Regions from separate parts of the Ectothiorhodospira sp. 9100 genome, predicted to be linked through region 2. Evidence: riboswitches for the same ligand, from Rfam matches in the RefSeq annotation. Region 2 holds a riboswitch; each other region holds the start of a gene.
What was found. A riboswitch is a leader RNA that binds a small molecule or an ion and turns the genes downstream of it on or off. The one in region 2 is predicted to bind cobalamin.
Positions count from the first base shown of each region.

Region 1: it holds a riboswitch for cobalamin, as region 2 does, so the genes downstream of both, LPW29_RS04050 (TonB-dependent receptor plug domain-containing protein) here and LPW29_RS12115 (TonB-dependent receptor domain-containing protein) in region 2, are expected to answer to the same signal.
Region 3: it holds a riboswitch for cobalamin, as region 2 does, so the genes downstream of both, bluB (5,6-dimethylbenzimidazole synthase) here and LPW29_RS12115 (TonB-dependent receptor domain-containing protein) in region 2, are expected to answer to the same signal.

Region 1 covers NZ_JAJNAN010000007.1:83,074-93,395, forward strand. Annotated here, with positions in the region: gene LPW29_RS04010 (GGDEF domain-containing protein) at 74-1,204, shown strand; gene LPW29_RS04015 (hypothetical protein) at 1,791-2,141, opposite strand; gene LPW29_RS04020 (DUF6746 family protein) at 2,198-2,572, opposite strand; gene LPW29_RS04025 (hemerythrin domain-containing protein) at 2,814-3,257, shown strand; gene LPW29_RS04030 (DUF2249 domain-containing protein) at 3,262-3,507, shown strand; gene LPW29_RS04035 (hypothetical protein) at 3,504-4,811, shown strand; gene LPW29_RS04040 (DUF456 domain-containing protein) at 4,823-5,302, opposite strand; gene LPW29_RS04045 (metal-dependent hydrolase) at 5,514-6,170, shown strand; gene LPW29_RS04050 (TonB-dependent receptor plug domain-containing protein) at 6,220-8,295, opposite strand; cobalamin riboswitch at 8,447-8,702, opposite strand; gene umuC (translesion error-prone DNA polymerase V subunit UmuC) at 8,924-10,183, opposite strand; gene umuD (translesion error-prone DNA polymerase V autoproteolytic subunit) at 10,195-10,322, opposite strand, start outside.
Region 2 covers NZ_JAJNAN010000044.1:922-11,243, reverse strand. Annotated here, with positions in the region: gene LPW29_RS12140 (efflux RND transporter permease subunit) at 1-1,852, opposite strand, end outside; gene LPW29_RS12135 (efflux RND transporter periplasmic adaptor subunit) at 1,856-3,103, opposite strand; gene LPW29_RS12130 (ABC transporter ATP-binding protein) at 3,215-3,997, opposite strand; gene LPW29_RS12125 (FecCD family ABC transporter permease) at 4,000-4,968, opposite strand; gene LPW29_RS12120 (cobalamin-binding protein) at 4,965-5,915, opposite strand; cobalamin riboswitch at 6,422-6,676, shown strand; gene LPW29_RS12115 (TonB-dependent receptor domain-containing protein) at 6,838-8,658, shown strand; gene LPW29_RS12110 (cobyrinate a,c-diamide synthase) at 8,849-10,138, shown strand; gene cbiB (adenosylcobinamide-phosphate synthase CbiB) at 10,310-10,322, shown strand, end outside.
Region 3 covers NZ_JAJNAN010000011.1:46,884-57,205, reverse strand. Annotated here, with positions in the region: gene LPW29_RS05500 (GGDEF domain-containing protein) at 1-362, shown strand, start outside; gene LPW29_RS05495 (hypothetical protein) at 399-1,256, opposite strand; gene LPW29_RS05490 (molybdopterin-containing oxidoreductase family protein) at 1,260-3,371, opposite strand; gene LPW29_RS05485 (TetR/AcrR family transcriptional regulator) at 3,636-4,208, shown strand; gene LPW29_RS05480 (MFS transporter) at 4,205-5,386, shown strand; gene LPW29_RS05475 (ABC transporter permease) at 5,416-6,207, opposite strand; gene LPW29_RS05470 (ABC transporter ATP-binding protein) at 6,210-6,851, opposite strand; cobalamin riboswitch at 6,951-7,152, shown strand; gene bluB (5,6-dimethylbenzimidazole synthase) at 7,202-7,954, shown strand; gene LPW29_RS05460 (YaiI/YqxD family protein) at 8,049-8,537, shown strand; gene LPW29_RS05455 (hypothetical protein) at 8,574-8,918, shown strand; gene LPW29_RS05450 (transglutaminase family protein) at 8,987-9,784, opposite strand; gene LPW29_RS05445 (hypothetical protein) at 9,965-10,322, opposite strand, start outside.

The sequences.
Region 1 (10,322 bases), on a different contig from region 2:
TGGTATTCGGTTGATCTTCCTCCAGCGCGTCTTTCCAGCAGCGCTCCGGTTCCATTAAAGGGGGCCCCTTCCCATGCGCGCATTCCAGTGGAACGCCAACTTTGTTACCGGCCTGTCGGCCGTCGATGAGCAGCATCAACACCTGGTCGAACTCATCAACCGCCTGGGTAACTTGCTGGGAACCAACAAGATTCATCGTGAGGACCTGGAAACACTCTACGGACAGTTGGTAGATTACGCCGACTACCATTTCAGGGAAGAGGAAGGGCTGATGGTGACCATGAACCTTGATACTCGCCATGTGGATGCCCATATCCAGATGCACCGCGACTTTCTCGAGGAAGTCACCCGGCTGCATGAGTCCCTCATTCAAGACAACCCCCTGGCTGGCAAACATCTTCTTGACTATCTGGTCCACTGGTTGGCCTTCCACATTCTGGGCCAGGATCAGCACATGGCCCGGCAGATCGAGGCCATACGCGAGGGCGCCGCCCCTGAAGCGGCCTATGCCGACGTTGAAAAGACCAGCCATGAATACGTCGAACCGTTGCTGACAGCCGTAAGCCACCTGTTTGCCCAGGTATCGGAACGCAACCGACAACTGGATCACCTCAATCAGTCCCTCGAGGCCCGGGTGGCCGCCCGCACCCTTGAACTCTCGGAGGCCAATCGCCAGCTGGAAGTGCTGTCGCGCACGGATGTGCTCACCGGCCTGCCCAACCGGCGCCACGCCATGCAGCACCTGGAGGCCCTGTGGGAAGAGTCCGACCGATTGGGGAAACCCCTGGCCTGCATGATGATCGACGCGGATCACTTCAAGGAAGTGAATGATACCCACGGTCATGAGGCCGGTGATCGGGTACTGATCGAACTGGCCAGGACCTTGCAGCACGCGCTTCGCAACGATGACATCGTCTGCCGGCTGGGCGGCGATGAGTTTCTGGTCCTCTGCCCGGCCACCCCGTATCAGGGCGCCATGCACATCGCCGAGCAGATCAAGGATGCGGTGGCCGCCCTGAGGGTCCCCACGGGCCATGATGCCTGGCAGGGTAGCGCCAGCATTGGCGTCGCCGTGCGCAGCCCAGCCATGAAAGACCCGGATGACCTCATCAAACTGGCGGACGACAGCGTCTATCTGGCCAAACGAGCAGGCAAGAATTGCGTGCGTTCCACCAACGACATGCCCCCTGCCCCCGAGAAATAAAGGGGACAGACCCCTTTTCCCATTGGTGGTGGCCAGGGGGTGGCCCTGGCACTGGAGCGGAACTGAGCAGGACGTGGCTTAAGGCCCCATCCAGGTATTCCAGGATGTCGGCCTCGTTGGCGTTATCCAGCGCCAGTCGGTTGAGCCGCGAGCCGTCAAAGCCGGCGCCCAGGTACAGGTTGTAACGGCCGGGAGCAGCCGCTGATACGCACGGTGATCGTGGGCGCGACCCGCACATCGCCCACCCTGGCGGACATCTTATTCCCGTCGCGGCGCAACGAGTGACAAGACCCGCCCGGTTTATTGGCCCGAAGGAGAGCCCCGCCTTGCTACCCAGCAGGATTGACCAAGGTCAAGGGCTGCCGGGTCAGAGACTCGCGACAATCCTCCACGATATCTGACCCTCCCCTTTAACTCCCTGCCTACGGTGCCCGCATGCCCACCTTCATGAAACAGACCTGGCACCACTACAGCGCCGCCCCGCAGTAGCCCACGCCTTCCTTGTGGGTGCCCGAGTTGTCCTGGGCAACAGGTCCAGATCCAGCGCCACGTGGCCGCAGGACAACGGCGTCACTGGGTCCTTCGCCTACTGAAGGAAGGTCAGGTTGGCCCGATCCAGGGCGCGGGCATAGCCCATGGCCGAGGCATCCATCCGTTGACGCAAGCGCGCTGCCGACAGGCCGCGCTTCAAGCCCATGCAGGACAGAAAGAATGGATCCTTGCGGACTCCCTCGGCGGCTTCAAAGTCGCTTTTGCCCAGGGTGAGCAACCCCAGGTAGGTGCTGAGCGCCTGACCATGGTCGGCGCCCCGGTAAGATCCCATCGACTTCACCGCCTGATCCAGGCGGGATGCCGCAATCGCCTCGCCAATCAGTGCCAGCCCCGCATGGGCGGTGAGAATCCGGCGCGGCGACTGCTCAAGGCGAGATTTCGTCACGGATTCAGGTACTTACCCCTCCCGGGAGATGGAGGGGCAAGTACCGGGATCAATGATCAGTCAACGATCTTGTCTGCCACCTCCAGATATTTGCGACCTTCTTCTCGAATCTTGTCCACGTCATTCACTTCCGATGCCAAATGCACTTCTTCCAGGGTAACGGCCAGCGCTGACAGATCCTGATTCATGCGTTCCAGGGCATTTTCCAGCGTATAAGTCAGTTCGTGGATATACGCCACATCTTCCAGAGTCAGTTCGTCTTCGGCCAAGGTGGCCTCCAGCTTGCGATTGTGTTCCACGAAGTTTTCCACTGCCTGTTCCAGGCTGTCGACGGACTCCCCTTCATAATGCTCCACCCGCTCGGCCAGCGCAGCAGAGGAAAACAGGAACATACCGGAGGCCAGGGTGGCCATCATGAGGTGTTTTTTCATGTGAAACTCCATTGAACGGACAATGAATGAAAAGGTTCCGAGGGTGAATCCACCCCGGAGGGAAGCGCAAAGTCACGTTGGATTCTACCCGAACTGAAATCAAATGCAATCAATAATGATTCTTATTGTATTATTTGATTGATCCCCACCAGCCGCCTTGATCCGGGTCAAGTTCAAATACCTCAGCGGTTGGCTAACGTAACGATACGCCATCCTGCTGACACATCCACGGGGCATCGCCATGCAGACCATCCAGGACTTTTTCACCCACGACCACCGCGACTGCGACCATCGCCTTGCCGCCCTGGAAAGCGCGGTCGCTGACCAGGACTGGCCCGCCGCCGAAACCGCCTGCGCACGCTTCCATCACGACCTGGAGCGTCACCTGCAGCGCGAGGAGACCTTGCTGTTTCCTGCCATCGATACCTTCACGGGCAGCAGCGGCGGCCCCACCGAGGTCATGCGCCGGGAACACGATCAGATGCGCGCTCTGCTCACTGACGTGCAGGACACACTGGCCCGGCGGGCGGTGGATCCCTGCCTGGGCAACATCGAAACCCTCATGACGCTCATCCAGCTCCACAACGTCAAGGAGGAACAGATCCTCTACCCCATGGCCGACAAGCACCTGAGCGCGGGGCGCGACCATCTCATGGACCAGGTGCGCACCCTGGAACCGGCTTGACCCCATGGGCACCACCTACATCCTGGACGTTCGCGGTCTACCCCCTCCAGAGCCCCTGCAGCAGGTGCTGGACAGGCTGCCCGACCTGGCCCCGGGGGATGTGCTGCACATGAAGCACCGGCGCGAACCCTTTCCCCTCTACCCGATGCTGGCGGACATGGGTTTTGCCCACCGGGTGATCACCCCGCCGGATGTCCCCTTTGAGATCCTTATCTGGCGGGCCGACGGCCCGGAGCCCGGCACTCCATGAATCTTTCCCGTCTGTCTTTGGATCGCACCCCACCTCTTTGGGTACCGTTGCAGTTCATGATCACGGCGCCCCTGTTCGCCGTGCTGTTCGCACTGCTGATGCTCTGGCTGGGCCCTCAGACCCTGCTCTCCCGCTGGATGCCCGGCCTGATCGGTGCCACCCATATTCTGGTCCTGGGTTATCTGGCCATGGTGATGTTCGGTGCCATGCAGCAACTGCTCCCGGTGGTGGCAGGATCCCCGCTACCCAAAGATCTGCTCACCAGCCGTGTCACCCATGGACTGCTGGCCCTGGGCACACCGTTTCTGGGAATTGGCCTGGCAACTCAGGCTCATTGGGCCGTGATGCTGGGAGGCATGCTGGTGTTGGGCGCCGTGGCACTTTTCATTCTGGGTGCCCTGATCAGCCTGGCGCGCAGCCGGGCCCGGGGGCCAACCCTCACCGGACTCTGGCTGGCGGTGATCTCCTTGCTGATGGCCATGGTGCTTGGCGGCTGGCTCGCCAGCGGCCATCTGGGCCAGGGGTGGCCCCTGCCCCGCTACCTGACGAACATTCACCTGATCTGGGCCTTGTTCGGGTGGATCGCCCTGCTGATCGCCGCCGTGGCCTATCAGGTGGTGCCCATGTTCCAGATGACCCCGGAATATCCCCGCCTCTTCGCCCGTGGCTATGCCCCGGTGGTGTTCAGTCTGCTGGTCCTGTTGACCTTGCCAGCATGGCTGCACCTCCCGGAGTGGCTAACCCTGCTGATGGGCATGGCCCTGGCCATCGCCCTGGCGGCCTTTGCCGTGGTCACCCTGTGGCTGCAGTCCCGCCGACGCCGCCGTAACGCCGATGTCACTGTGTATTTCTGGCGCACCGGGCTCATCGCCCTGCTGGCGGCCATCGCTCTGTGGGCCCTGGCTCACCTGCTGCCCGGCTGGCCCCCGCGTGGCCCGCTGATGCTCCTGCCTGTCTGGCTGTTCCTGGCCGGCTTTGCCATGTCCATCATCAACGGCATGCTCTACAAGATCGTCCCCTTTCTGGTGTGGCTGCACCTGAACAACCAGCGCCTGAGCACCGGCAACCTGCGCGCGCCCATCCCCAACATGCACGAGGTGATCCCCCTCAAGCTCACCCGCTGGCAACTGTACCTGCACTGGCTGGCCCTGACCGGCACTGTGGGGGCGTTGTTCTGGTCGGGTTTGTTCGTGCCAGCCCTGCTCCTGCTGGCCGCCTCCAATGGGCTGCTCACCTGGAATCTCGCTCAGGGTGCCCAACAATTCAGGTGCTGGCACCGTCGGTTGAAGCCCTCCGCAAACTAGAGGCCAGTCAGTCAGAAGAATCGCACCGCCAGAAAAAGAGCCACCATGGCAAGGCCCAATGCCACCTTGGCAGCCGTGCCCAGGATGAGCCCCAGGGTGGCACCCCAACCGGCCCGGCCTGCCGCCAGCAGATCCCGACGGGCAGACAACTCCCCCAGCACCGCGCCGATGAACGGCCCCAGGAGCAGGCCGATCAACCCAAAGAACAGACCCACCACGGCGCCGATCGTGGCTCCGATCACGGAGCGCCCCGAGGCCCCGTAACGATGGGCCCCAAAGGCGCCCGCCACGAAATCGGCCAGCGAGGCCAGACCCGCCATGCCCGCCAGCACCAGCAAGCTGCCCAGCCCCACGTGCACGAAACTCTCTGCCCAGGCCGCCGCCCAGAGCCCGAGAAACAACACCAACGGCCCGGGAATCGCGGGCAGCACCAGGCCGACAACGCCCAAAACAACCAGTACAACGGCAAGAACCCAGGCAAAAATATCCATGGGCGAGGAGTTTAGCAGGGCTTCAAGGGGAGAAAGGAGCCCAATACCTTCGAATCGGTGAAACGACGCGGCCATTGGCTTAAGCCTTGCTCCTCTCTGATCACCTCTGTCCATTCATTCAGCTTTAGTGATAACATTCTGAATGAATGTGATTTTTAATAACAACAAATACTCAATGGCCAATTTCGCAACGCATGTAAGTGTCGCAGGAATGTTCGCGACAGGACTGGCCGGGGCCACCCTGGCCACAGGTCGACTTGATGGGTGGGAGTCCCTGGGACTGATGCTCTTTCTGGTGGCCGGCACCCTTCTGCCCGACATCGACGTGGATGGCGGACGCCCCCAGCGGGCCCTGTTTGGGGCGCTCTCGTTGGTGGCTGCCACCGCGGTGATTGCACTCCTGCCCGCTTCCTACAATCACCGGGTGGACTGGCTTCCCCAGATCGAGCCAATCGGCTGTGAGATCTTGGCTCTGGCCCTGCTGGCCTGGTTTGTGGTGCGTTATCCCCTGGCCATGCTTTTCCAGCGCCTCAGCCGACACCGGGGGCTGTGCCACAGCCTCGTGGTCGGTCTATGCTGGAGCCTGGGATGGGTTTACGTGGGCTTGCAGTGTCTGATGGCCGATGTCCTGGTGGTCTGGCTGCAGGGCGTTGCCATCTTTCTAGGATTCGTGATCCACCTGTTGTTGGACGAACTCTACAGCGTTGACATCAACAACGCCCGCATCAAGCGCTCCTTCGGCTCTGCCTTCAAGATCCTGCAGCCCGACTTTCCACTGGGTTCCATCGCTGCCTGCATGCTCCTGGGAATGTTGATCTGGCTACTGCCCTACCCCGAGGAACTGCTGCAATGGCTGGCCTCGTTCTGACACCGAACCAGTACGCTCTTGTGGTCGTCAACACTCACCATTGACACACTCATTCGAAGTCGTACCTCACCCCCACCCGGACAAACTGCCCCGGGTCCGCATACAACGAGGAGCGATTATCCCGATTGAAGAGATTGTCGATCCCGCCGTGGAGTACCACCCCACCCCAGGTGTCCGGTGCGTACTGCACATCAAGGCCTGTGAGGGTATAAGCATCATCCCATGCATCTTGGCCCATATGGATCTCATCCACATACCGGCTTCGCAGCTGCAACTTCAGGGCTTTGGATGGCGTCCAGACAGCCTTGGCCAACGCGATCCACTTCGGCGCCTCGGTGAGTCTTTCCCGGGTACCGCGATCAATGGCGTCCAGATAAGTGGCTGATAGCCGCAGTTCCAGGTCTGGACGGAAGATGATTCCAAGATCAAGATCAACTCCCTGGGCGCGTGCACTGTCCAGGTTCTTGAAGGTGCGGTAGTCGCCGGATCCACCGACCTGCGCAATACGATCCTCATACTCGGTGTAGAACAGCCCGATGTCATAACCTGCAGCCGTGGCTCCGGTCAGTGGCACGTCCCCGGACAAACCCATCTCGACGTTGCGGCTGCGCTCTGGATCCAATTCATGGCGGTCCTTGCCAGCGGCCGCATCCACCACGGAGGCACCCAGCACCCGGATCCCCCGCGGGTTACGCGTATCCACATGGAACGACCGCAATTCAGGTAGTTTGAAACCCTCGGCATACTGCAAACGCAACCGCGCCTGCGGGGCAAAGCGGTAAACGCCGCCCACCTGCAGGGAGGTACTATTCGTCTCGGCGGAAGTCTCATCACGTCGTGCGCCATAGACCAGATCCAGGCGATCGTTCACCTGCCATTCATGCTGCAGGAAAACACCGCCGACCCACTGACTGAACCTGGGCTCTGCCCGGGGTTCGTGGTCCTGATAGATCTGCTTTTTGTGCTCAAAGCCGGCCAGTACAGTATGGTCTGCACCGGGCCGCCAAGTGGCAAGCAAGTCATTGACCCGGTCTTTAAACGTGACCTCCCGTGGGCCGAATTCGCTCTCGGATGAGGAGACAAATCCAAAGCCCGTTGGATCCAGAAAGGCGTTGGAGCGATCCAGGTTGAACCGGCTCTCGTAGATCTGATACCGAAATTCCAGGGCGTCGGTAACGAGCCAATCGGCGCTCGCCGCCAGATCCCGGCGGCCACTGTCTTCGCTGCGGCGGGCGGGGAAACTGCCGGCCTTGACGGTTTCACCACTTTCCGCGAGTCCGGTAGAGACAGGAGGCGTATCGTGCAGGAACCGTGTCTGCCGCTCCTCCTGCATCCATCCGCCTTCGATCTCAACCTGCAGATTGTCTGTCACCCAGTGGTTCACCCCGGCCCGAAGGTTATAGACGTCTGCCTGTTCCCGGTGATCCCGATCAAAGTCGTAGGGGGCCACATCAACGAACGGCCGGGCATCCACGTTTCCCGTGGCCCGCTCATGATAGGCATCCCGTTCCATGACGTCAGCAAACAGGCGCACTCGGGTATCCGGCGTACCGCCCCCCAGATACAACGCACCGTGGCGACGCTGACCACCCTCAGCATGGGCGGGTACTCCAACCTGGGCCCCCACGCCCCCCTCAAACCCGGACTTGGGACGTCGGGTAATGATATTGATCACGCCGGCAAGGGCATCGGCACCGTACACCACGCTGCCCGGTCCTTTGACGATCTCGATCCGCTCAATGTGACTGACCGGCAGGCGGTTCAACTCCCCGCCCCGACCGGACGTGCCGGCAACACGGCGACCGTCGATCAGGTAGATGATGTCGGCCCGGCCGCCGCCGCGTATGGAAAAGGCGTTGCCATCCGAGCCGGTGAAGAGGCTCGACTCGGCCCGTAACACCTCGTCAAGCATGGTCGCCCCGCTGCGCCGGACCGCCTCGCCGGAGATGACCTGCGTACTGGCCGGCGTGCGTTCGACCCTACGCTCAGTGCGGGTGGCAGCCGTCACGGTCATCTTCGGGAGGGTATATGCAGAATCCTCGGCGGATGCTGTAGACCCGGCAACAAGCAAGGACAAGGTCGTGGCACTGCTCATCAGCGCCGTCATCAGGGTTCGATCACTCATTGAAGCTGACTCCTGGGCGCGCACGACCCCGTGCGCGCATGGAAGGTCCATGGGCCGCGGGGAGTCAGCAAGGCAGGCAGTATCAGGCAGGACACAACCACATAACGGTGTCGCGCACTCGGCGCCCACCCCGGCTTGCCGCGCCCCGCGGTACTCGGGTACGCCATAGGCCGGTATCCGGGCTTGTGGGTCTGAGGCATCGATGCCTCAAGGTCGCAGTCCACCTTCCCACGAAACCCGCCGTTGGAGGACGAGGACTTCGCAGTGGCTCATCAGGGTCTGCAACCACCCACCTACCGTTGCGGGGGCAGCGCCGGCTTGATCATCATCGGACGATTGAACCGGTCTTCCCGTTTAACCCACCGGAGGAGAAAATCCCGGCAGGCACCTATGGCGCGGCGGAGGGTATCACGAATGGAAAGAAGACCTATTTGCAAAAGGTCAATCAGCTGGACTCGCGCAACGGATGCAGTTGATCCCTCGCAATGCCGATGAAGTAGGGTGCTAAGAGCGCCACAAGCAGACGCTGACAAAAAAAGAACGTCTTTCTGACCCCTGCTCGGGCGAGAGGCCCCGGAGCAGCCGCCCAAGTTGCTGTTTTCGCACATCGAGCTGCGCGTCCTGGATGTCAATAAACGCGCAGCAGATCGCTCCAACACGTGGTGTAAGCGGGTGAGAGTCGTCCGCGCTTCATCACCCAGGGCTGGTGAATACCCTGACCGGCCAGCCATACCCGCCCCCTGCCCTGCCCGTTGATTTGATCCATCACCTGCATCAGTGCATCACTGCGCTGGGTGTCGCGTGGCTGAGCAAACAGGTCGGTCTGCCACTGACCGGGGGCGTACAGGTCGCTCAACATCACCCCGGCCTTGGCATAGGCAAACCCGTCTCGCCAAAGCTCGTCCAGCACGGTCAGCGCCAGACGGTTCAGATCCCGGGTATCCCGGCTGGGCTCGACCAGGGTTCCGGTGGCGGTGCGGGCGTACCGGGGCAGATCATCGCGATACAGCGGGGTCTGGATGAACACGCTCACCTGACGGGCCAGGCGGTCGTTCTGGCGCAGCTTCTCGGCAGCACGGGCCACATAGGTGCTCACAGCCTCGCGCATCCGATGCTTGCAGGTGATCTGCTCGCCGAAGGAGCGAGAACAAAGGATCTGCTGGCGTGCTTCGCTATCAGGGGCGAATTCCAGACAGGCCTCCCCGCGCAGTTCCCGCACCGTGCGCTCCAGGACCACGGAAAAATGCTGCCGGATCCACCCCGGATCGCTCTGGGCCAGCTGTGCGACCGTGTGGATACCCAGGGCCTGCAAGCGGGCCTCCAGCCGCCGCCCAACGCCCCAGACCTTCGACACCGGCAGCATCGAGAAGACGGCCAGTTGTTGACGAATATCGCTCAGTACCACTACACCCCCGGTCCCTGGATCCCGCTTGGCCATGGCGTTGGCCAGCTTGCTCAGGGTCTTGGTGGGCGCGATACCCACGCAGGTGCGGATCCCGGTCCACTGTTGGACAGTCTCCCGAACCTCGTGTCCGAAGGCCTCCAGATCCCGGTGTTGCAGGCCATCCAGGTCCAGGAAGGCCTCATCGATGGAATAGACCTCCACCTGCGGTGCCAACCCTTCCAGCGTCTGCATGACCCGCGCAGACAGATCCGCATACAGGGCATAGTTGGACGAGAAGACCGCCACCTGGTGTCGCCTGAGCAGCGAGCGGATCTGAAATGCCGGCACGCCCATGGCAATACCAAGGGCCTTGGCCTGCGGGGAGCGAGCCACCACGCACCCATCGTTGTTGCTCAGGACCACCACCGCACGACCGCGCAAATCCGGGCGAAACAGTTGCTCGCAGGCGGCATAGAAGTGGTTGCAGTCCACGAGAGCAAACATGCCAACCCGGCTCACGGTTGGCGCGCAAGCCGGCGCACGACCCCTGTCACCACACCAAAGACCTCGAAATCCGAGTCCTCGCTGACCTCGATGGGGGCATAGTCCGGATGACGGGGCACCAAACGCACACGGGGCCGCA
Region 2 (10,322 bases):
GTTCACCACCGCCGCCCCCGACCCCCTGGCCGGCGCGAACGACCACGTTGCGCACCAGATCACCGCCCAGGGCCTCTTCTGCGGCGTAGAGTTCTTCTTCCATATGATTGAGGAAGCCGTCCACCCGTTGCGGCGGAGTGCCCGCCACGAAGTGGGCTGAGGCGTTGATCACCGTGCCTTCCGGGGAGGGGAAGAAGGTGAACCCCAGCCGTCCGCCCGCCAATAAGCCCACGGCCAGGATGAGTACCGCCACACCGCTGGCCAGGGTGAGGCCTGCGTTGTTCACCGAGCCGGTGACAACACGCCGGAACGGGCCTTGCCGGAAGTCCTCGAAGCGGCGGTCAAAGCCCGCCCGGAGGGATCCAGGCCGCGGCGGCTGGACCTTCTCCAGGCTGTTCTTCAGGTGAAAGGGGAGCACCAGGAAGCTGATCAGCAGCGTGGCCAGGATCACGCAGATCACCACCAGCGGGATATCGAACAGGATATTGCCGATGATGCCGCCGATGAGCATCAGTGGCAGGAAGGCGGCCACGGTGGTCAGTGAGGCGGAGATCACCGGGGCCAGCATGCGCCGCGCCCCATGTTCGGCGGCCTCGGCGGACTTCATGCCTCGCTGGTACTGGGTGTAGGCATGTTCGCTGACCACGATGGCGTTGTCGACGATGATCCCCAGGGACATGATGAAACCGAACAGGGAGATCATGTTGATGCTGCCGCCCAGGGCCCACAGGGCCAGGAAGGCGGCAGTAAAGGAGACGGGGATGCTCAGGGCCACCCGCAGTGCCAGGCGACCATTGAGGAACAGGAACAGGATGCCCAGTACCAGCAGCAGGCCACCGGCACCATTCTTGAGCAGCAGCCCGATGCGTTCCACCAGAGGCTCGTAAAACTGATCGTAGATATGGATTTCCACGTCCGGCGGCAGGGTGTGTTCCACCGAGTCGAGCCAGTCCAGCAGCAATCCGGAGGCCTCCAGGGCATCGTCGTTCTCCGTGCGTTGCAGAGCCAGTTCCACGGCGGGTTGGCCCTGGTAGCGGACGAAGGTCTGGTTGTCCCGGGGGCGGCGCTCGATCTCGGCTACGTCACCCAGCAGGATCAGTCCGCCCTCTGCCTCGGAACGCAATGGCAGCTGCGCGAAATCCATGGCCTCACGACCCTGGTCCAGGCTGCGCAGTTGCCGGGCCGTGTCGTCGCGACCCACCATGCCCGCAGGCAGGTCCTGGGAGAGATCGTCCACGCGCTCGCCGATCTGATTCAGGGACATGCCCAGGTCCAGCATTTGCGCCGTGGGTACCTGGATGGCCATCTGCTCTTCGGGCAGACCGGTGAATTCGATGCGGGCGATGCCCGCATCCAGTAACTGGCGTTCCAGATCCCGCACCAGCGGGCGCAGTTCTCGCAGGTCGTCCGGGCCGGTGATCAGCAGTCGGGCGATGGGCTCATAGCGGATCACCCGGGTGACCACCGGGGTTTCGGCAGCCTCGGGCAGGTTGCGCTGCTGGGCCACCCGATCCTTGACCTGGTCGGTGGCCAGGGTCATGTCGGTGCCCGATTCGAATTCCAGGGAAATGCTGGCCACCCCCAGGGAGGAGGTGGAGGTGAGGTTGCGCAGGCCGTCCACGGTGCGCAGTTCCTGTTCCAGCGGAATGGTGATGCCCTGCTGCACATCCTCGGCGCTGGCGCCGGTCCAGGCGACCTGAACGGTGACGAAGTCCAGGGCAAAGGTGGGGAAGAACTGGGTGTTGAGCTTGAGCAGTGCCCAGGATCCGGATAGCAGCATCAGGACCACCAACAGATTGGCGGCCACGGGATGGCTCAGGAAGAAACCGATCACACCTCGGGAACGGGTCATGGATCACTCGCCTTCGGGGCTGACACGGAGCCCGTCCATGGCATTGGGCAGGCGGGTGACGATGATCCGATCTCCGCTGGACAACTCGGGGCTGGTGACCAGCACCTGTTCATCACCCGAGGGGGCGGTCCACTCGCCGAGGCGTTCCACGCCGATACGGCGCATGCGCCCCTCTTCCAGTCGGTAGATGCGGTCCAGGCCGTACAGGGCTTCGAAAGGCAGGGCGATCACGTCCGTTTGTTCGGGCAGGGAAACGCGCACGGTCATGAAGCGGCCCAGGGGGATCTCTCCGGCCCGGGAGTCGACCCGGAAGATGCCTTCCACGCCGGCCCCTCCTGTGGGGCTTTCGCCGGCCAGTCGTGTGAGGGTGAGGGGGACTTCCAGACCATCCACATGTCCGGTGGCCTCTGGTGTGCTCTGCTCATCGAGGGCCGCCCGTACGCGGGGCATGTAGGTGGCAGGTATGGGGGCGCGCACCTCCAGTGCCTCCAGGTCATACAGGGCGACAAGGGCATCCCCTACGCGCACCCGGTCTCCTGGTGCCACCTGCACTTGCGAGATGCGGGCGTCGAAGGGCGCCGTGATGTGGCTGCGCTCCAGATCCAGTTGTGCCTGTTCCAGCAGTGCCTCGGCGCGGTGCACGCGGGCCTGGATCTGCTCCCGCTGGGTCTCGAAGTCGTCCACGGCCAGTCGGCGGTTGGCCAAGGCCAGGGCCTGTTGCTCCAGGGCCCCCCGGGCATCGTCCACGGCGGTGGGGGAGCCCACGTTGCGTCGTTCCAGGTTCTGGGCCCGTTCCAGAGCGCGTTGGGCCAGTTGCAGGAGGGTCTGTTCCCGTTCCAGGGCTTCCTGATCCCGGACATGGCTGCGCTCCTGAGCGCGCAATTGGGCCCGCAGTTCATCTAGGTCGGCCTGTCGCTGGTCCACCAGCAGGTCCAGTTCGCGCGTATCCAGCTCCACCAGGGTATCGCCTGCCTTGACCCGTCGTCCTTCCTCGGCAGGCACCTGATCCACGTCGGCTTCCACCGCGGCCCTGAGGCTGGCGGCCCGGGGGGAGGTGACGTGACCATACAGGGTGAGTTGAGGCGAGAGGGTTTGCAGTTCCACCTGCTGTACGTCTACCCGCCATGACCGCTCGCCCACCTCGCGAGGCGGCTGTTCCGGGCGGGTGATCATGAGCAGGATGAAGCCCAGGATGCCCAGGGCGATGAGGATCAGGGGCAGGAAGCGGCGAACCGGTCGGGAGAGATTCATTGGAGGTGCGGAAATCCTTGTTGGCGTGCGACTGGATTCGGCGGGGCCGCGATGGGTTTGGATTCATTCTACTAATGCAGTTGATGACAAGGCCAAGGAAAAGATCAAAATCTAGCGCCCCAGCGGCAGGAAGACCGGCATGCCGTCCACTTCGCCAGTGGCCAGGGGTTGGCCGTACAACTTTTCCAGCGCCTTTGGCATCAGCATGTCCCGGGTGGTTCCCCAGCAGGCCTCACCGGTAGGGTACATGAGCAGCAGGTGGTCACAATAGCGGGCGGCCAGGTTCACATCATGCATGGTGAGGATGGCCCCACGCCCCTGGGTGATCATCCCGCGGACGATGTCCAGCACTTCCACCTGATGGTGCAGGTCCAGGTGGTTGGTGGGCTCATCCAGCAGAAACACCTGAGGGTCCTGGGTGAGTGCCGTGGCGATGGCCAGCCGCTGGCGCTCGCCGCCGGAGAGCGTGGCGATGGGGCGTTCTTCCATGCCGGTGAGGTCTACCTGGGCGAGGGCGTCCTGGGCGGCGGCGTAGTCCTCGGCGGATTCCAGTTCCCAGGCGCGCAGGTAGGGGTGTCGGCCGATGAGGGCGGTTTCCAGCACGGAGGCCGGGAAGCCATCCTGGCGATCCTGAAAGACCATCCCCAGATGCCGGGCGATCTGACGCCGGGGGAGTTGGTGGATGGGTTTGCCTTCCAGCCGCAGACTCCCGTGCCGCGCCGGGCGCAGTCCGGCCAGGGTGTGCAGCAGGGTGCTCTTGCCCACCCCGTTGGGGCCCAGCACACCCCAGCATTCGCCGGCGCGCACCCCCAGGTTGAGGGGCGCACCGTCGGCGCGGCCGGGGATGTCCACGACGAGGTCGACCAGTTCCAGTAGGGGGGGGAGGGGCTCCATGATTACCTGCTCCTGTGCAACAGATACAGAAACACCGGCACGCCCAGCATCGCCGTGATCACCCCCACCGGCAACTGCTGCGGGGCGATCATGGTGCGTGCCAGGGTGTCCGCCAGGGTGAGCAGGATGCCCCCCGCCAGGGCCGAGGCTGGGAGGATGATGCGCTGGTCATTGCCCAGCACCAGACGCAGCATATGGGGCACCACCAGGCCCACAAAGCCGATGCTGCCCGCCACCGTCACTGCTGTTGCCGTCACCAGGGCGGCAACAATGTAGAGGGTCCACTCCAGCGGTCGCACCGCCACACCCAGGGCCGCTGCCTGCATGGGCCCTCGGGCCAGCACGTTGAGGCTGCGTCCCAGGGGCATGGCGGCCAGTACCACAATCACCAGCACCGTCCAGGCAGGCCAGAGGCTGCGGGCGTGGGAGAGATCCCCCATCAACCAGTACAGCATGCCGGGCAGTTCCTCCGTGGGGCTGACGGCCAGCATGAAGCTGATGAAGGCACCCCAGCCAGCGGCGACCACCACGCCGGTCAGCAGCAGGCGCGTGGGGGTCCAGCTGCCGGTGCCATGGGCCAGGCCGAAGACAATCAGGGTGGAGATCATCGCGCCGATGAAGGCCGACCCCGAAACCACCACGGTACCCAGGCCCGCGAGCATGGCCAGCAGGGCGCCCACTGCCGCTCCGCCCGACAGGCCCAGGACATAGGGGTCAGCCAGCGGGTTGCGCAGCAGAACCTGCATCAAGGCGCCGGCCACTGCCAGCAGTCCACCGGTGGCAAAGGCGGCCAGGGTGCGGGGCAGGCGCAACTCCAGGATCAGGGTGCGATGCAGGGGCTCGCCGCCGCCGGTCAGTACCGCCAGGGTCTCGGCAGGGGTGAGCGGTACGCTGCCCACCGCCACGGCCGTGATCACGGCGACCAGTGAGCCTCCCAGCAGGATGGCCAGGATGAACGCCAGGCGCGTCACTCATCGCTCTCCACGCGACGTTCGCGGGCGGTTTCCAGGAAATCGCAGATCATCCGGGTGCCTTCCAGGATGCGCGGCGTGGCCCGCTGGATCAGGGAGGGGGGGATGAAAAAGAGGTTGTCTCGCTTTACGGCAGTCATGTCGGACCAGCGTCGCCAGTCTTCCACCCATTGCGGATTGTCCTCGCCCATGCCGCCGCCGATGATGGCCTCGGGGTTGGCGGCCAGGATGACCTCGCGGTTCAGGCGCGGGACCCGGGTGTCCAGGTGGCCGAAGATGTTCTGGCCGCCGCAGAGGCGGATGGCTTGTGAGATGAGGTGTTCCTCATTGAGGGTCATCAGTGGGCGGTCCCACACCTGATAGAAGACGGTGACGGGCGGTTGTTGGCCATACCGGCCCTCGAGTTCCCCCAGGGTGTGGCGGACCTGGGCGCTGGCTTTGTCACCGCCGGCCGGGTGGCCGGTGAGGCGTCCCAGGCGTTCCAGGCCGGAGGCCAGTTGTTCGAAGGTTTGTGGGTTGCTGAAGTAGAGGGGGTAACCCAGGGCTTCCAGGCGTTCCAGCTGCGCCCGCACATTGCCGCTCTCCCAGGCCACCACCAGGTCCGGTTCCAGAGCCAGGATGGATTCCAGGTCCAGTTGTTTGTAGCTCCCCACCCGGGGGATGTCTTCGGCGGCTTTTGGGTAGTCGCTGTAGTTCACTGTGCCGACGATCTGTTCGCCGGCGCCCACGGCAAACAGGTTTTCCGTGATATGCGGTGCCAGGCTGATGATGCGTTTGGCCGGTGCCTCCAGATGCACTTCCCGACCCCGGTCATCGGTGGCCGTCACGGGTTCCGCGTCAGCCTGTGTGGTCGCTGAAGCGGTGATAAGAAGGATGCAAATTGCGGCTATCTGTGCCCATTTGCGGGGAAATGGCGGGGTATGGCTTATGTGGTGGGGGCGTCTCATGGTGTTGGGGTCGGGCGCTTGAAAGGAAGGCATCATAACAGCGATGCGGTTGCTGGCCACCTGCAGGACCCTCCGGACCCACCGGTATCCAACCCTGCCAGCGTCCGCTGCCTTGTAGGAGCGGCCCTCGGCCGCGAATGGTCCTGATGCCTCCTGTGTGCCTGGGCTTTTTCCCGTGCCCAAGGGCCTTCCTCCCATGTGCCAGGGCTTTGCAGTATGCCCAGGGCCTGCCTCCAGGGTGCCAGGGCTTTGCGCCGTGCACAGGGTCTGCCTCCGGGGCGCATTTCTTGCGGCGGGACGCCGTGAATACGTCCCTGTAGGCTTGACCGCCGCATCCATGCGGCGAACACCCGCCTCCAGAAATCCACCCCGGAGGCAGACCGGACGCGTTGGGGCTTGCGTTCGGGGGGGGGCTCCGAATAGGCGCGCCTCAGGTGCATGGATATCCATCTGCTCTGACAGTAACCCCTGCGGTCCATATTGGAATATCCACAATCGTTTGCGTATGATACGGCCTCGCTTCAGGTGCCAGATGATTGACATCCGTCTGGTGAAACGGGAAGCCGGTACGTCTGCCAGATTCAGCAGATCAGTCCGGCGCTGCCCCCGCAACGGTAGGCGAGACGAGGGTTTCTGCACGTCACAGCAGGAGCCCAGGCAAGGCGGAAAGCCACTGCGCGCAAGCGTGGGAAGGTGCCTTGACCCGGTCAGATGATGACCCGTCCGCAAGCCCGGAGACCGGCCTGATGCGTTCACGCGGCATTGCGGAGGGCTTTGCGCGGCTCGTCTTTTCGGGTCTCATTCCGGCGGATCTCGCCTTGCGGTGCGCACGCACCCACGGGCCTGATCGATCCGCTGCTCTCCTCGTGCCGCATCCTGGCCCAACCACAGGTGCGCGGGCGGCGCACCGGAGAGCACAGATATGCAAACCCGATCCTTCCTGCCGGCAGCCGTGCTGCTGGCCATCCCTTCCTTCGTCAGCGCCCAGGAACAGTTGGCCCAACTGGACCCCATCCTGGTCACCCCCACCCGCACAGCCCAGACCACCGACCAGACCCTGGCCTCCGTCACCGTGATCGACCGGGAGGAGATCGAGCGGTTGCAGCCGAAGGAGTTTGTGGATTTGTTGAGAGGGCGGGCTGGGATTGGTGTGAGTCAGAATGGGGCTTTCGGCAAGAGCACCAGCATTTTCATGCGTGGCACCAATTCCGATCACACGTTGTTGTTGGTTGATGGGGTGCGGATGGGATCAGCAACCACGGGTGGCGCATCTTGGCAGTTTTTGCCTCCATCTGAGATAGAGCGTATCGAGATTGTGCGCGGGCCAAGGACCAGTCTTTATGGCTCAGATGCCATCGGCGGCGTAATACAGGTATTCACCAAGAAAGGGGATGGGCCGGCGCGAGTCCGGGCGCATCTCGGTGCAGGATCTTTCAATGCTTGGGAAATTGGCGCAGGTGTATCGGGGGCGAATGAGAGTACACGGTACAACTTCTCAGCTAATCATTCGTCAACTGATGGAATCAACGTTCAGGACGGGGTAGGTGACGACGGTCGGGACGGTTACGAGAATACATCGGTGACTGCGAGCTTGTCACATGATATAGCTGAAGGGCCGGAATTTTTTGCTACGGTGTTCCATTCTGAAGGTGAAACAGAATTTGATGCCACCGAAAAAGATTGGTATCGGTTTAGTCACGGCGCCGCTCAGCTCGGGCTTCGCGGTCAAGTGACTGATGTGTGGTTTAGTTCCTTATCTCTTGCCCATAGCCGCGATGAGTTAAATAGGCGTGGCGTTTCGCACTCACAGTTCAATACGGCTAGAAACCTAATATCTCTGCAGAATGATTTTTTTATTGGACAGGAACATATATTGACCTTGGGCGCGGACTACCTGGAGGACCGTGTTACGGCCTCTGAGGATTTCTCCCAAACCAGTCGCGATAATGTGGGGTTGTTTGGGCAGTGGCAAGCCGATGTTGGGCAGTACGACATTGCACTCAGCTTACGCCATGACGATAACGAGGCATTTGGGACTGAAACGACGGGGCAGATGGCTTTGGGAATTCAACTTGCCAGCGATTGGAGTGGACGTGCCAGTGTTGGTACCGCTTTCAACGCGCCGACATTCAATCAGCTCTACTATCCTGGGTACGGAAATCAAGACGTTAAGCCTGAGCGTTCTGAGACCTTTGAGGCGGGCGTTCGGTATTCGTCAGGCAACTATTATGGGGATGTGGCGCTCTTCCAGACGAATATTGAAGATCTCATCCCTGTGTTTCCTGTTGAAAATATTGACAACGCGAGAATTCGTGGTGTCGAGCTTGAAGCTGGCCTTGAAGTGAATTATTGGTCGTTCCGTGCCGCATTAACTCATCTTGATCACGAAGATCGCGATACGGGGAAAAAGCTGGAACGTCGGCCTGAGAATTCTGGGCGTCTGGATCTGGATAGATACTGGAACAGGTTTTCTGTTGGAGCAACGGTGACAGCGGAGGGGTATCGGTTCAATGATAAAGAGAATGAGGATCGTCTTGGCGGTTTTGCGCTTGTTGATCTCCGGGCATCCTATAACATTTCCACTGAGTGGACCTTGAATGCAAAACTGGATAATGTTCTTGATAAGGATTACGTGACCACGCGAAGTCGTGTCTATGACTTTACTCAAGATTCTTCCTACTACGTCGACTACAACCAACCCGGCCGCGCCTTCTTCGTCACGTTAAACTACCAGCAACAGTGACCTCCGCCGCCCCTCATCCCCGGCCCTTCTCCCCCGAGGGGAGAAGGGAGTCTGGACTCTTGCTTCTCTCCAGGTGGAGGGGAGTCTGGAATCCCGCTGCTCCCGGGGGACGAAGGGATCATGAGCCCCTCTCCCGCTTGCGGGAGAGGGGTTGGGGTGAGGGCGACGATGTGAATCTGCGAGGCCGACCATGACCACCCACCACTGCCCAGCCCTGCTCATCACCGCCCCGGCCTCCGGTCAGGGGAAGACTACGGTGACGGCGGCGCTGGCGCGCTACCATCGTAACCAGGGCCGGCGGGTGCGGGTGTTCAAGGCGGGGCCGGATTTCCTTGACCCGATGATCCACCAGCAGGCCAGTGGCCACCCGGTGCACACCCTGGACATGTGGATGACCGGCGAGGAAGACGCCCGGCAACGCCTGTATGAGGCGGCGGGCGAGTCGGATCTGATCCTGGTGGAAGGCGTGATGGGTCTGTTCGACGGGCGACCCTCCAGCGCCGACATCGCTGCCCGGTTCGGCATCCCGGTGATGCCGGCCATCAACGGCGCCGCCATGGCCCAGACCTTCGGTGCCCTGGCCCATGGTCTGTCCACCTTCCGCTCCGATGTGCCCTTTGCCGGTGTGCTGGCCAATCGCGTCAGTGGAGAGCGACATTACGGCATGCTCATGGAATGCCTGCCCGAACACCTCACCGCCTTTGGTTATCTGCCCAAGTCCGCCGACGCCGCGTTGCCCAGTCGGCATCTGGGCCTGGTGCAGGCCGAGGAGATCGCGGATCTCGATGCGCGACTGGAGGCCGCAGCCGCCCAGCTGGTGTGGAAGCCGGAGGGGCTGCCGCCGCCGGTGACCTTTGAGCCGGGTCATGCCGAGCCGGTGCCGCGCTCCCTGGAGGGTCGGCGCATTGCCATCGCCCGGGATCAGGCCTTCGCCTTCATCTATCCCGCCAATCTGGAGTTGCTGGAGCGGATGGGGGCCAATCTGCGGTTCTTCTCCCCGGTGGCCGGGGAGGGGTTGCCCGAGGCGGATGCGGTGTATCTGCCCGGGGGGTATCCGGAGTTGCACATGCAGGCCCTGGCGGCCAATGTCGGATTGAAGCGGGACCTGGCCGACCACGTACAGGCCGGGCGGCCTCTGCTGGCCGAATGTGGTGGCATGCTCTATTTGCTGGACCGGCTGGAGGATCAGGAGGGGCAGGGGGCGGCGATGGCCGGTCTGCTGGCGGGGGCGGCGCGGATGCAGGGGCGGTTGGCATCGCTGGGGCCTCAGGAGGTCACGTTGCCGGAGGGTGTCCTGCGGGGTCACACCTTCCATCACTCGGCCATGGAGTCACCGCTGACCCCGTTGACGCGGTCGCGGTGCCCTAATGGGCGTGCGACGTCGGAGCCGGTGTATCGGGTGGGGGGGCTGACGGCGACGTATGTGCATCTTTATTTTCCTTCCAATCCTGAGGCAGTGGGGAGATTGTTTGGTGGGTGAGGGAGCCTTGGGGCAGTGTGCTCGCCGCGGCCCTCACCCCAACCCCTCTCCCGCCAGCGGGAGAGGGGCTCAAACTCCCTTCTCCCCTGGGGGGAGAAGGGTCGGGGATGAGGGGGAAACGGAGGGCACCATGCCCAAGATGGCCATTCGAAGTGCTGAGATGACACCTGCATGCTGACATTCA
Region 3 (10,322 bases), on a different contig from region 2:
CTGCCGTGGCACAACGCCTTGCTCACCACCTACGCAGATTCGATCTGCTGGCCCGCTACGGCGGAGAGGAGTTCGTCGTTCTGCTACCGGCTCTGGAGCCCGCGGAAATACATACCGTGGCCGAACGCATGCGCCATCAGGTGGAAGCCACCCCCGTACCCATGGATCAAGAGGGTAAAATCCACGTGACCGTCTCCATCGGCGCTGCCCGCCTGCCGCCAAGGCTGCTGAAGGGAGACCCCCCCGAACAACGGGCGCGGGCCCTGCTGAACGCGGCAGATCAGGCCCTGCTTCAAGCCAAGGCATCAGGCCGCAACCGACTGATCATCTCCCAGGAATTCCGTGATGCAAGGTTGGCGTGACAAGCCAAGGACCGGGATACCCCGCCGACCCGACACTCAGGCTCCGCCATCCCCTTTCAGCGTGCCCCCTGACAGCCGAGCGTACACCTGGGCACCCGCTTCAAGATCGTGACAGCGCAGGATGGCGGCCCGACCAGGCGTGGCGTTATCCGGCTGCACCCGCACCCCGGCGGCGTCAGCGGCCTTCAGGCTGCCCTTGCTTAAATCAGCACTGCCAAACACGGAGATCACGAAGCCGCCCTCGGGGGCCGATGGCGGGGTGAATGGCGCCCCATCAGCCAGCGCCACCCAGGCCGGCAGAAAATCCGGGCCGTAGAAGTCAAAAAAACCATTGGACCCCCTGAGGTGGACCTCGATGGGCCGCCCGCCGATCAGTTCGATATTGCACAGGCCGTTGTAACCGGACAGATGACGCCCCACCCAGTCATGAATCCAGGGCTCCAGTTCCGGCAGGGAAGCGCCGATTTCCCAGTAAATGGGCCGCGCGGCATCTTTTTCGGCCGAGGCCCGGGTGTGGGCGAACCAGCGCACCACACCCTCCTGAACCAGACAGTCGGTGCTGGTGTGCAATCCGCTCAGGCGCTGACACCAGAAGCTTCCGGGCTCGGCAGGGACATCACCTGCCCGCATCGACCGGGCGTCCAGTCCCATGCCAGCCAGGTTGATGATGGGCTTGACGAAGACTTCATCCTCCGGCGCGATGCCCAGATCCATGGGCGTCACGCCGCAGGGGGCGGCACTCAAACCTGCGTCCAGGGCCAGCCGCAGCTTGTCGTAGACATCACGGTAACGCGGATTCAGTCGCCAGGCGGCCGCATCCGACACGGCAACGTCCCGCTGTGGTTCAGGCTGGAACAGATGCTTGCGTTCCGGTAGCACACCGATAAAGGGCATGTTTCAACCCACCTCCGCCAGCTGATCCCCGGATTCCTCATGCATCCGCGTCACCTGGCACAGCAATGACTTGAATGCTGGGAAGCCGCTGATGGGATCCAGCTTTCGGTCATCAGTGAGTTCGTTGACGTTGGCGTGATTCCAGCCGTGGGCGCAGTGCGCCACACCGGGCTTGATACGGTAGGTCACGCGCGCCACAAACCGGACCCGTCCGCGCGGCGAGGCCACTTCGACCGCGTCCCCATCGCCGATACCGCGGGCGGCAGCATCATGAGGATGCAGTTCCACCAGGGGATCGGGCACCGCCCGGCGCATGCGCTCCAGATACTGATGCTGGGAGTGGGTGGCATGCTTGTGGCGGGCTCCGCTGGTGAGCACCAGCGGGTAATCCCGGGCCAGTTCAGGCGTGGAGAGGGGACTCTCGGCAGGTTCACACCACACAGGCAACCCCTCATGCCCGGCATCGCGCAGTTCCCCGGCATCGAACTCCACCTTGCCGCTCCGGGTTTTGAAACCCCTCAGGCGATACTGGCGATCCCCCTCCAAAAAGCCATGTTCCACCAGCTCATCCAGTACCCCCGCAAACACGGTCACCCCATCCGGGTCGTTGTACACCTGCTCACGAATGCTTTCCGGGATCCCTTCGGCGGCTTCGGCCCAGCAGGCCTCCAGATTGCCATTCCAGAACTGATCCGCCATCCCCAGGCGCACCCCCAGATCCAGGAAGACCTCCGCATCCGGGCGCGCCTCACCACGGGGTTTGACGGCGGCGCGCCTGTAGCGCAGTTCGCCACGGAAGTTGCAGCCCGGATAGGCGATCAAGGCCGTGCGTTCCAGATTGGTGGCGGCAGGCAGGACGATGTCCGCCATGCGCGTGGCGGGATTGTGGAAGAAATCGGATGCGGCGAAAAAGTCCAGCGCCCCCAGCGCCTGCTCCATGCGCTGTGAGTGTGGCCACATCACCGTGTTGATACCCATGGCCAGCAACGCGCGAATGGGTTGAGGCCGCCCCTCCAGAATGGCATCGGGCAACAGCATGCTTTGCGCCGCCGGCCAATGACGGGTCCACACCGGGAAGGTCTCATCGCCGATGCGCGGTGGCAGGTTCTTGAGGCAGTGATCGAACAGATCGATGGGCTTGGGGGTGACCTTGTCATTGAAGAAGCGATTACCGCCCTCGCGGTCGATATTGCCCGTGACGGCAGCCAGCAGGATGACGGCCCGGTGATTCTGGAAGCCGTTACTGTGCTGCACCGTAGACGTGGGTGAAAGCATGATCTGCGCCGGTGAATGGGTGGCATACAACCGGGCTGCACGCTCCAGATCCGCTACCGCAATGCCACAGATGGCCGCCACCCGCTCCGGCATGAATGCTGCCACATAATCCCGAAAAGCCTCCACGCCGTTACCCCATTCGTCCAGGAAGGCCTGATCCTGCCAGCCATGCACGAAGATGAGATGATGCATGCCCAGTGCCAGGGCCCCGTCGGTACCGGGCCGGATCTGCAGGTGAACCTCGGCCTGCTCCGCCAGGGGCGTGACGCGCGGATCCACCACGATCATGGGTCGTCCGGGTTTTGCCTGGGCCAGGGCATGCTGATGAAACGGCGGAATGGAACCGCGCGGGTTGGTGGACCACACCAGCAGACAGCGAGTGGCCTCCGAGGCCACCGTGGAGGATGTCTTGATCTTGGTGCCAAAGGTCACCTCCTCCGCCACCTTGGTGGAGGAGAAGCAGCAACCGCTCTCGGTCATGTAGTTGGGCGATCCGAAGGCGTGGGCCAGGCGCTGCAGCTGCGGGCGAGCCTCCTTGGTGTAGCCTGCGAAAAAGGCCACCGTCTCGGCACCATGCTGCTCGCGCGTGGCGCTCAGGCGCGCGGCAATGGTGTCCAGCGCCTCATCCCAGGAGATACGCTCGAACTCGCCCCCACCTCGGGGCCCCACCCGCCGCAGCGGATGGATCAGTCGATCCGGATGGTTGCGCCGATCCAGTTGCACATAACATCGGGGGCAGTCGGGGCCATCGATCTTCACGGGCTCGCCACCGGGATCGAGGGTCACGTCGATGGCACAGTTGGCATCACACTCGTAGCAGGTACTTTTGACGGTGGCCATGGGGTGGGTCGTCCTCGGAAAACGCGAATGGGGCACTGGGCTGGGAAGTTTCTGAACCAGGGTCGAGAGTATGCGCGAGATACAGCCCGTATTCGAATGACCACGATGACGTTGCGGCCATCAAGACGCCCCCGCAGCAAGGCTGCGTCCAGTTCAAAAGGACCGCTCAGTGCCTGCCGGAAGCACCTGGCCAAGAAATCCTTTGACAGCGCCAGTCATGACGTTCATATTTATATAGACTGATCTATATAAATAGGATCCTCGATGCCAGCCTCCAAACGTGACCAACTGCTCGCCACCGCCGAGCGACTCTTCTATGAAGAGGGCTTTCATGCCACGGGAATCGACCGCATCGTGGCGGCCGCCGGGGTGGTGCGCATGACGCTCTATAACCATTTCGCCTCCAAGGAGGCCCTGGTGGCCGCCGTCCTGGCGACGCGTCATGAACGCTTCATGGCCAGCCTCGATACGGCAACGGCCTCTGTGGTGCCGGGCCAGGTCACTCGGGCCCTGGTGGACGCCCATGGCCGCTGGCTGGAAAACCACAGCCAGCATGGCTGCATCATGGTCAAGGCGATGGGGGAGTTCGCCGAACACAGCGCCGAGATTCATGCCCTGGCGGTTGCCGCCAAGGCCGATCTGCTGGCGCGCCTCGAGGCCAGCCTGGCCCGCGATGGACTGGATCACCACGACGGCCTGGCGCGACGGCTTTTCTTGGTACTGGAAGGAAGCAACACCGCTGTGGCCCTGCTGGGCACACAGGCGGCCCTGGCCGACACCCGGACGGCCGTTGACACCCTGCTGTTGGCAGCGCAAAGCGAAACTGAAACTCGATGAAACCCTTATCCCCTCTTGGCATGGCGACCCTCGGCGGCGGGGTCATCGCCATTACCTACGGCTTGGCTCGCTTCGTATTCGGACTCTTTCTGCCCGAAATGCGCAACGAACTGACGATCACGCCAACCATGGCCGGGGTCATCGGCGCCCTGCCCTTCCTGAGTTTTGTCTTCGCCATCCTTGTCGCCCCCTGGATGACCCGCCGCCTCGGGGTACGACACGCAGCGCTAACAGCCGCCACCCTGGCCGGGGTGGGGCTGATCACGATTGCCCAGGCACCCACATCCATGCTGCTGGCCGTTGGTGTGCTGATCTGTGGAATCAGCACCGGGTTGTCCTCTCCTGTCATGGCGGAGGCCGTTCACCGGGTGGTGGTGCCCCATCTTCGCGGGAGGGTGAATGCCACCATCAATGCCAGCACCAGCCTGGGCATCGCACTTGCCATGCCGGCCGTGCTGATCTGGGCAGAGGCCTGGCGTAGCGCCTATATGGGGTTCGCCGCCCTGGCTGCCATAGGCGCCCTGGCGACCCTCGTCTATTTGCCTCGGGAGGATCGGCCTGCCACAGCGTCACCATCTCGCCCAGCGCCTCCCCCCGTGAGTCGCATGCAATGGCTTGGCATCGGGCGGCTGAGTTCACTGGCCTTTGCCATGGGGTGCGTCAGCGCGGCCTACTGGGTGTTCGCGCCCGATGCGGTGATCACTTCTGGAGGTCTGGCATCGAGCCAGACCGCCTGGATGTGGCTGGCCGTGGGCATTGGAGGAATCGCGGGGGGCGGTGCTGGTGATCTCATTTCTCGCTTCGGACCGGCCCTTAGCCATGCTGCCGGCCTCACTGTGATGTCGGCTTCTATCGCGCTGCTGGCCTGGGATCCAGGCAACTTTGCTCTGGCCCTGTCATCCGCGGCCCTGTTCGGCGTGGGATACATGACTCTCACCGGTTTCTACCTGGTCAGGAGTATCCAGATCATGGAGCAGGCGCCATCCCTTGGCCCGGTCGTGCCCCTGCTCGCCACCTCAATCGGCCAGGTTGCCGGCTCTCCACTGGCCGGCTGGCTTGTCGGCACGGAAGGCCATGTGACCACCTTCATGCTCTTCGCCCTGGTTGGACTCGTGGTCGCTGGGCTGGGGTCATGGCTGTTGAGCGAACGCCCCGTGGTGGACTGGCAAATCTCTTGATGACACTGCTCCCGGACACGGGATTCTCGTCAAGCCAGCCGATCCAGCCGCAAACGTTCGCGTTCGTCGAACAGGCGCCGGGCGCCCAGCCAGATAGCCCCCAAAGTGCCAAAGCCCGTGCCGGCGGTGATCAGGAACATGACCAGGATCTGGTATTTCACGGCTTCCATGGGCGGGGTACCGGCGAGTATCTGACCGGTCATCATGCCCGGCAGGCTGACAATACCGGCAGCGGCCATGGCATTGATGATGGGCATGAGACCACTGCGGGCGGCATCCCGGCGGATATCCTGAATGGACTCGGACCAGGTCTGCCCCAGGATCAGACGCCCTTCGATCATGCGCCGCTGCTGCCAGGCCGTGGTGGTGAGCCGGTCCAGGCCCAGGGCAATGCCCGTCATGGTATTGCCCAGCAGCATACCCAGCAGGGGGATAGCGTACTGTGGCTCCCACCACGGGGCGGGGCTGATGATGACCGTGAGGGCCAGGATCGTGGCAGTAAAGGCCGATGTGAACATGGCCAGGGTGCCAATACCGTATCCCCACCAGCCTCGAAAACGCCTTGCCTGGCGTGCCATCACCTCGCGGCCCGCCACCAGTAGCATGATCAGCGCCATCAGAGCCACCCAATGCAGGGCAGCGTGCTCGAACAAGGTAGTCAGCACCAGTCCGATGAGCAGCAACTGGATCACGGTGCGCGCCGCTGCCACCAGCAGGCCCTTGGAGAGGCCCATGCCCACGCGACTCGTCAACAGCGCCAAGGCCATGACCAGCAGGGTAGCGATGCTCAGATCCCAGGGGGAAAGATGTATCACCTCCATGTTCAGGCCCTCGCTTCCAGCGCGGGTTCGGCCAGCCGCCCCCGTTCCATCATCAGCAGACGGCCACCCAGTCGCTGGCGCTGCTCATGGTCATGGCTGACCCAGATGGTGCCGGCCTGTCGTTCAGTCATATATCTCCTGACCAGGGACTCCATGCGCAGAGTATTGTCAGGATCCAGGTTGGCCGTGGCCTCATCCAGGAGCAACACTCGAGGACCATTGCCGAGCATCCGGGCCAGGGCCAGGCGCTGACGCTCGCCACTGGAGAGGCGCTCCACCTCCCATTGGCGCACGTCCGACTGGAACCCCAACTGCTCCAGCCAGTCGTCCTGAACTCCCGTGAAATGCGCATCCACGGTATCCGCCCACCACACGGGCTCTGCCGGCAAATACCCCACCTGGCGGCGCCAAAGGGCGGGGAGAATGGTTTCCCGCAACTGGTTGTCCAGCCATACCTGGCCACGAAGGGGATCCAGATCGGCAATAGCCCTGAGCAGCAGCGACTTGCCGGCTCCGGAGGGCCCGGCGATGAGCAACAGTTCGCCAAGCGCCAGTGACAAATCAACCGGCCCCATGTGATCGGATTGCAATCCAGTCAGTTGAAGCAGGGGGCCATCGGTGACGGCAAATGTAGGCGCATCCATGCGGTCAGTATACCGACAGGTTTTGGAAAATGGGGCACCGGTTTCCACCCGGGACATCCTGCCGAACCAGGCAGACTATCCGTTATACTGCACCCCGCCATTCATCATCGGCTGTCGGGTGCCCGTTTTTACACGGGAGAATCGGGAATGCGGTGGGGTGATCGATCCACGATCACCGAGTCCGCAACGCGCCCAGCGCTGTGAGGGGGACCGCGGAGACATCATGCCACTGCCATGCGCGGGAAGGCGTTTCCACGGGACGAACCCGAGTCAGAAGACCGGCCCGACAGCTTCATTATGCGGCAGCAAGGCCGGGCTGCCGTCCCACCTGCTTGAACAAGGGGAATAACATGCAGGCTGGTGATTCAAACCACGAACCTCACCGTTTCACACAGGCCGAACGCGAGGCCATCTACCGCAATATGCTCTGCCGGCGGGACGTGCGAGGGCAGTTCCTGCCCGACCCGGTGCCCGATGATATGCTGGCCCGGATCCTGACGGCGGCCCACTTTGCTCCCTCGGTAGGCTACATGCAGCCCTGGAGTTTCGTGGTCGTCAAGGATCCGCAAATCAAGGATCGGGCGCATCAGGCGTTCACCCGTGCCAATGAAGAGGCAGCGGGGATGTTCGAAGGCGAGAAACAGGAAACCTACCGCAGTCTGCGCCTGGAGGGCATTCTGGATGCCCCCATCAATCTGTGCATCACCTGCGACCGGGAGCGTGCCGGCCCGGTGGTGATTGGTCGCACCCACGACCACCGAATGGACCTTTACAGTGTGGTCTGCGCCGTGCAGAACCTGTGGCTGGCCGCCCGCAGCGAGGGGCTGGGCGTGGGCTGGGTGAGCATCTTTCGGCCGGAGGACATCCGCGAGGTACTGAATCTACCTGACGAGATCGTCCCCGTGGCCTATCTGTGTATTGGCCGTGTCAGCCACTTCCACGACAAACCTGAACTGGAAGCCGCAGGCTGGCGCCCTCGATTGCCTTTGGAGCAGTTGATCCATATGGATGGCTGGGGGCATGCCCCCGCCCCGAATGACGACCTGGTCAAAGCGGTTCGGGCATGCCAGGCCAAGGCAACCCGCTCTGAAGTCCCCCTTTAACTCCCCTGCATCCAGGGGGGCTTCACCCCCTGGATGCAGGGAGTCAGGGCAATCACAGGGGATCCTGAACAGAAATGTGGTTTACACTGGTGCAATGACATCCATTCAACCCGCCACACACGACCCCGGCCCTCGCATATGGGTGGACGCGGATGCCTGCCCCGTGGTGATCAAGGAGATCCTGTTTCGTGCGGCACAACGCACCCGAATCTCCGTCACCCTGGTAGCGAACCAATTCATCCAGGTACCGCGTTCACCCTTTATCAAAACCCTACAGGTGGGATCCGGCTACGATGTGGCGGATAACGAAATCGTGCGCCGGATCTCCTCGGGGGACCTGGTCATTACCGCCGACATCCCCCTGGCCGCCGAGGTACTGGACAAGGCGGGACAGGCACTCAACCCGCGTGGTGAGTTGTACACCCGGGACACAATCCGCCAACGCTTGCAGATGAGAGACTTCATGGACACCCTGAGGGCAAGCGGCGTCGACACCGGCGGCCCGCCAGCCCTCAGCCAGGGTGACCGGCAAGCCTTTGCCAATCAACTGGATCGATGGCTGCAACGAAACGCCGGGGCTTAACCCAACCCCCTACCCTCCCCTCCTTAAGGAGTTCCTATGAGATTCGCCCGTTCCCTACCCCTGATCGCCGCCGCCACCACCTGGCTGATGCTATCAGCCTGCGGTGGAGAGGAGCCCGCCGCGCAAGTCCCCCTGATGGTACTTGCGTCCCAACCCGCCAGCCATGATGGCCAAATGATCACCACTCAGGGTGTGGTGCGCTACGTGGAGGACCCCCTGCACTACTGGATCGAGGATGAGCAACTGCGTCGCGTGGGGGTTGAACCGGACGATATGATCGCCCCTCACCTGGGTGAGACCGTCAAGGTGACAGGCCGTTTTCACTACGCCCCCGAAGAAGGGCGCAGTCTGCAGCTGCATCAAGTGGAACCATTGGAGTGAATGCCACCCCGCTGCCGCCCTTGGGACAACCTCGCTAACGGGGCAACCCAGGGGAGGGGGCGATCAGCTCAGTGGGTCAGATCCTCGATCTGCTCCACGAATACGTCCATGCGAGAGGGGATCACCAAGGGGCCAAACTGGTTGAACACCGGCACATCGGAGGCATCACGACCATACCCCAGACGTACCCGTCCAACCTGCGTTTCCGCCTGAGTGGGGTCGAAGGTAAACCACTGCCCGCCCACATAGGCTTCGAACCAGGCATGGAGATCCATGGGTTCCAACCGATGCAGATAGCCCACCACATAGCGCGCCGGGATACTCAGACTCCGGCACAGTGCAATACCCACCTGGGCAAAATCGCGGCAAACCCCGTTGCCTCGCTCGATGGCCTCCCGCGCCGAGATCGGAGCAGGATCGGAATAGGTGAGATACGTCATGTGGCGATGGGTCCAGCGAGTGATGGCATCCACCTGATCGTACCCCGGAATCTTGCCCTGCACGATCTGTGCGGCCTGCTGACCCAAACGATCCGAGTCGCAATAGCGGCTCGGAGTCAGATACATGAGCGTATGATCCGGCAAGTCCTGCACCAGCACAAACGGCGCTCCCGGCACTCGCTCCAGCCTGTGGGGCACCTGCACCTCTGACTGCACCTGCACCTGGAAATGCCCGGGCGGCGCCGTCAAACGTTGCCAAAGATTGCCGTACATATCGGTATATTCGATGATCGGCATGCCAGGTGAGACAGTATAGCGGTCCTGGGCCACCCACTGGTGTGCATCGCTACGCGGTCGCATGAGCAACAACATGGGACTCTCCACCTGGAAGTCCATCTCAAGGGTACAACCCACCCGCAACCACATAGATCGACCTCCCGGGGTCGTTGCCAATATACAGGGCGCCCGCCGGATGCAGGGCACCCTGCTAGACCGGGCTCACCACCCGTTCATCAGTGTACTCCTCTGCCGGGGACGAAATCCCAGGAACATGCGGCATTCAGACGCTCGAATGCAGGATGACGGCAGGTCTCGTGCTTTCATCATCTATGACAGCATATTTCTCAACATGGAACGTACCTCCTCGCGAACGATTTCGCGGATGCGCTCCTCCGAAACAGGTGATTCTGGCGGCGGCAATGCCTCCAGGCGCGCACTGATCATGGATGCCACGATGGCGTCCAGGCTGCCAGCGGAGGCGCGGTCCTCTGAAGGGCTCTCGGGCTGCGATGCACTTTCCGGCTTTGCGGCCATGTCTGCTTCCTCGTCTGAATCCTGCGGTGTCATGGTCGGTTCCGGCTCCGGTTCCGGCTCCTGAGTCGGTTCTGGTTCCGGAGCCGCTTCTGGTTCCGGCTCTGGCTCTGGCTCTGGTGCCGCTTCAGGAATCATCCCCGGGTGCAACGGA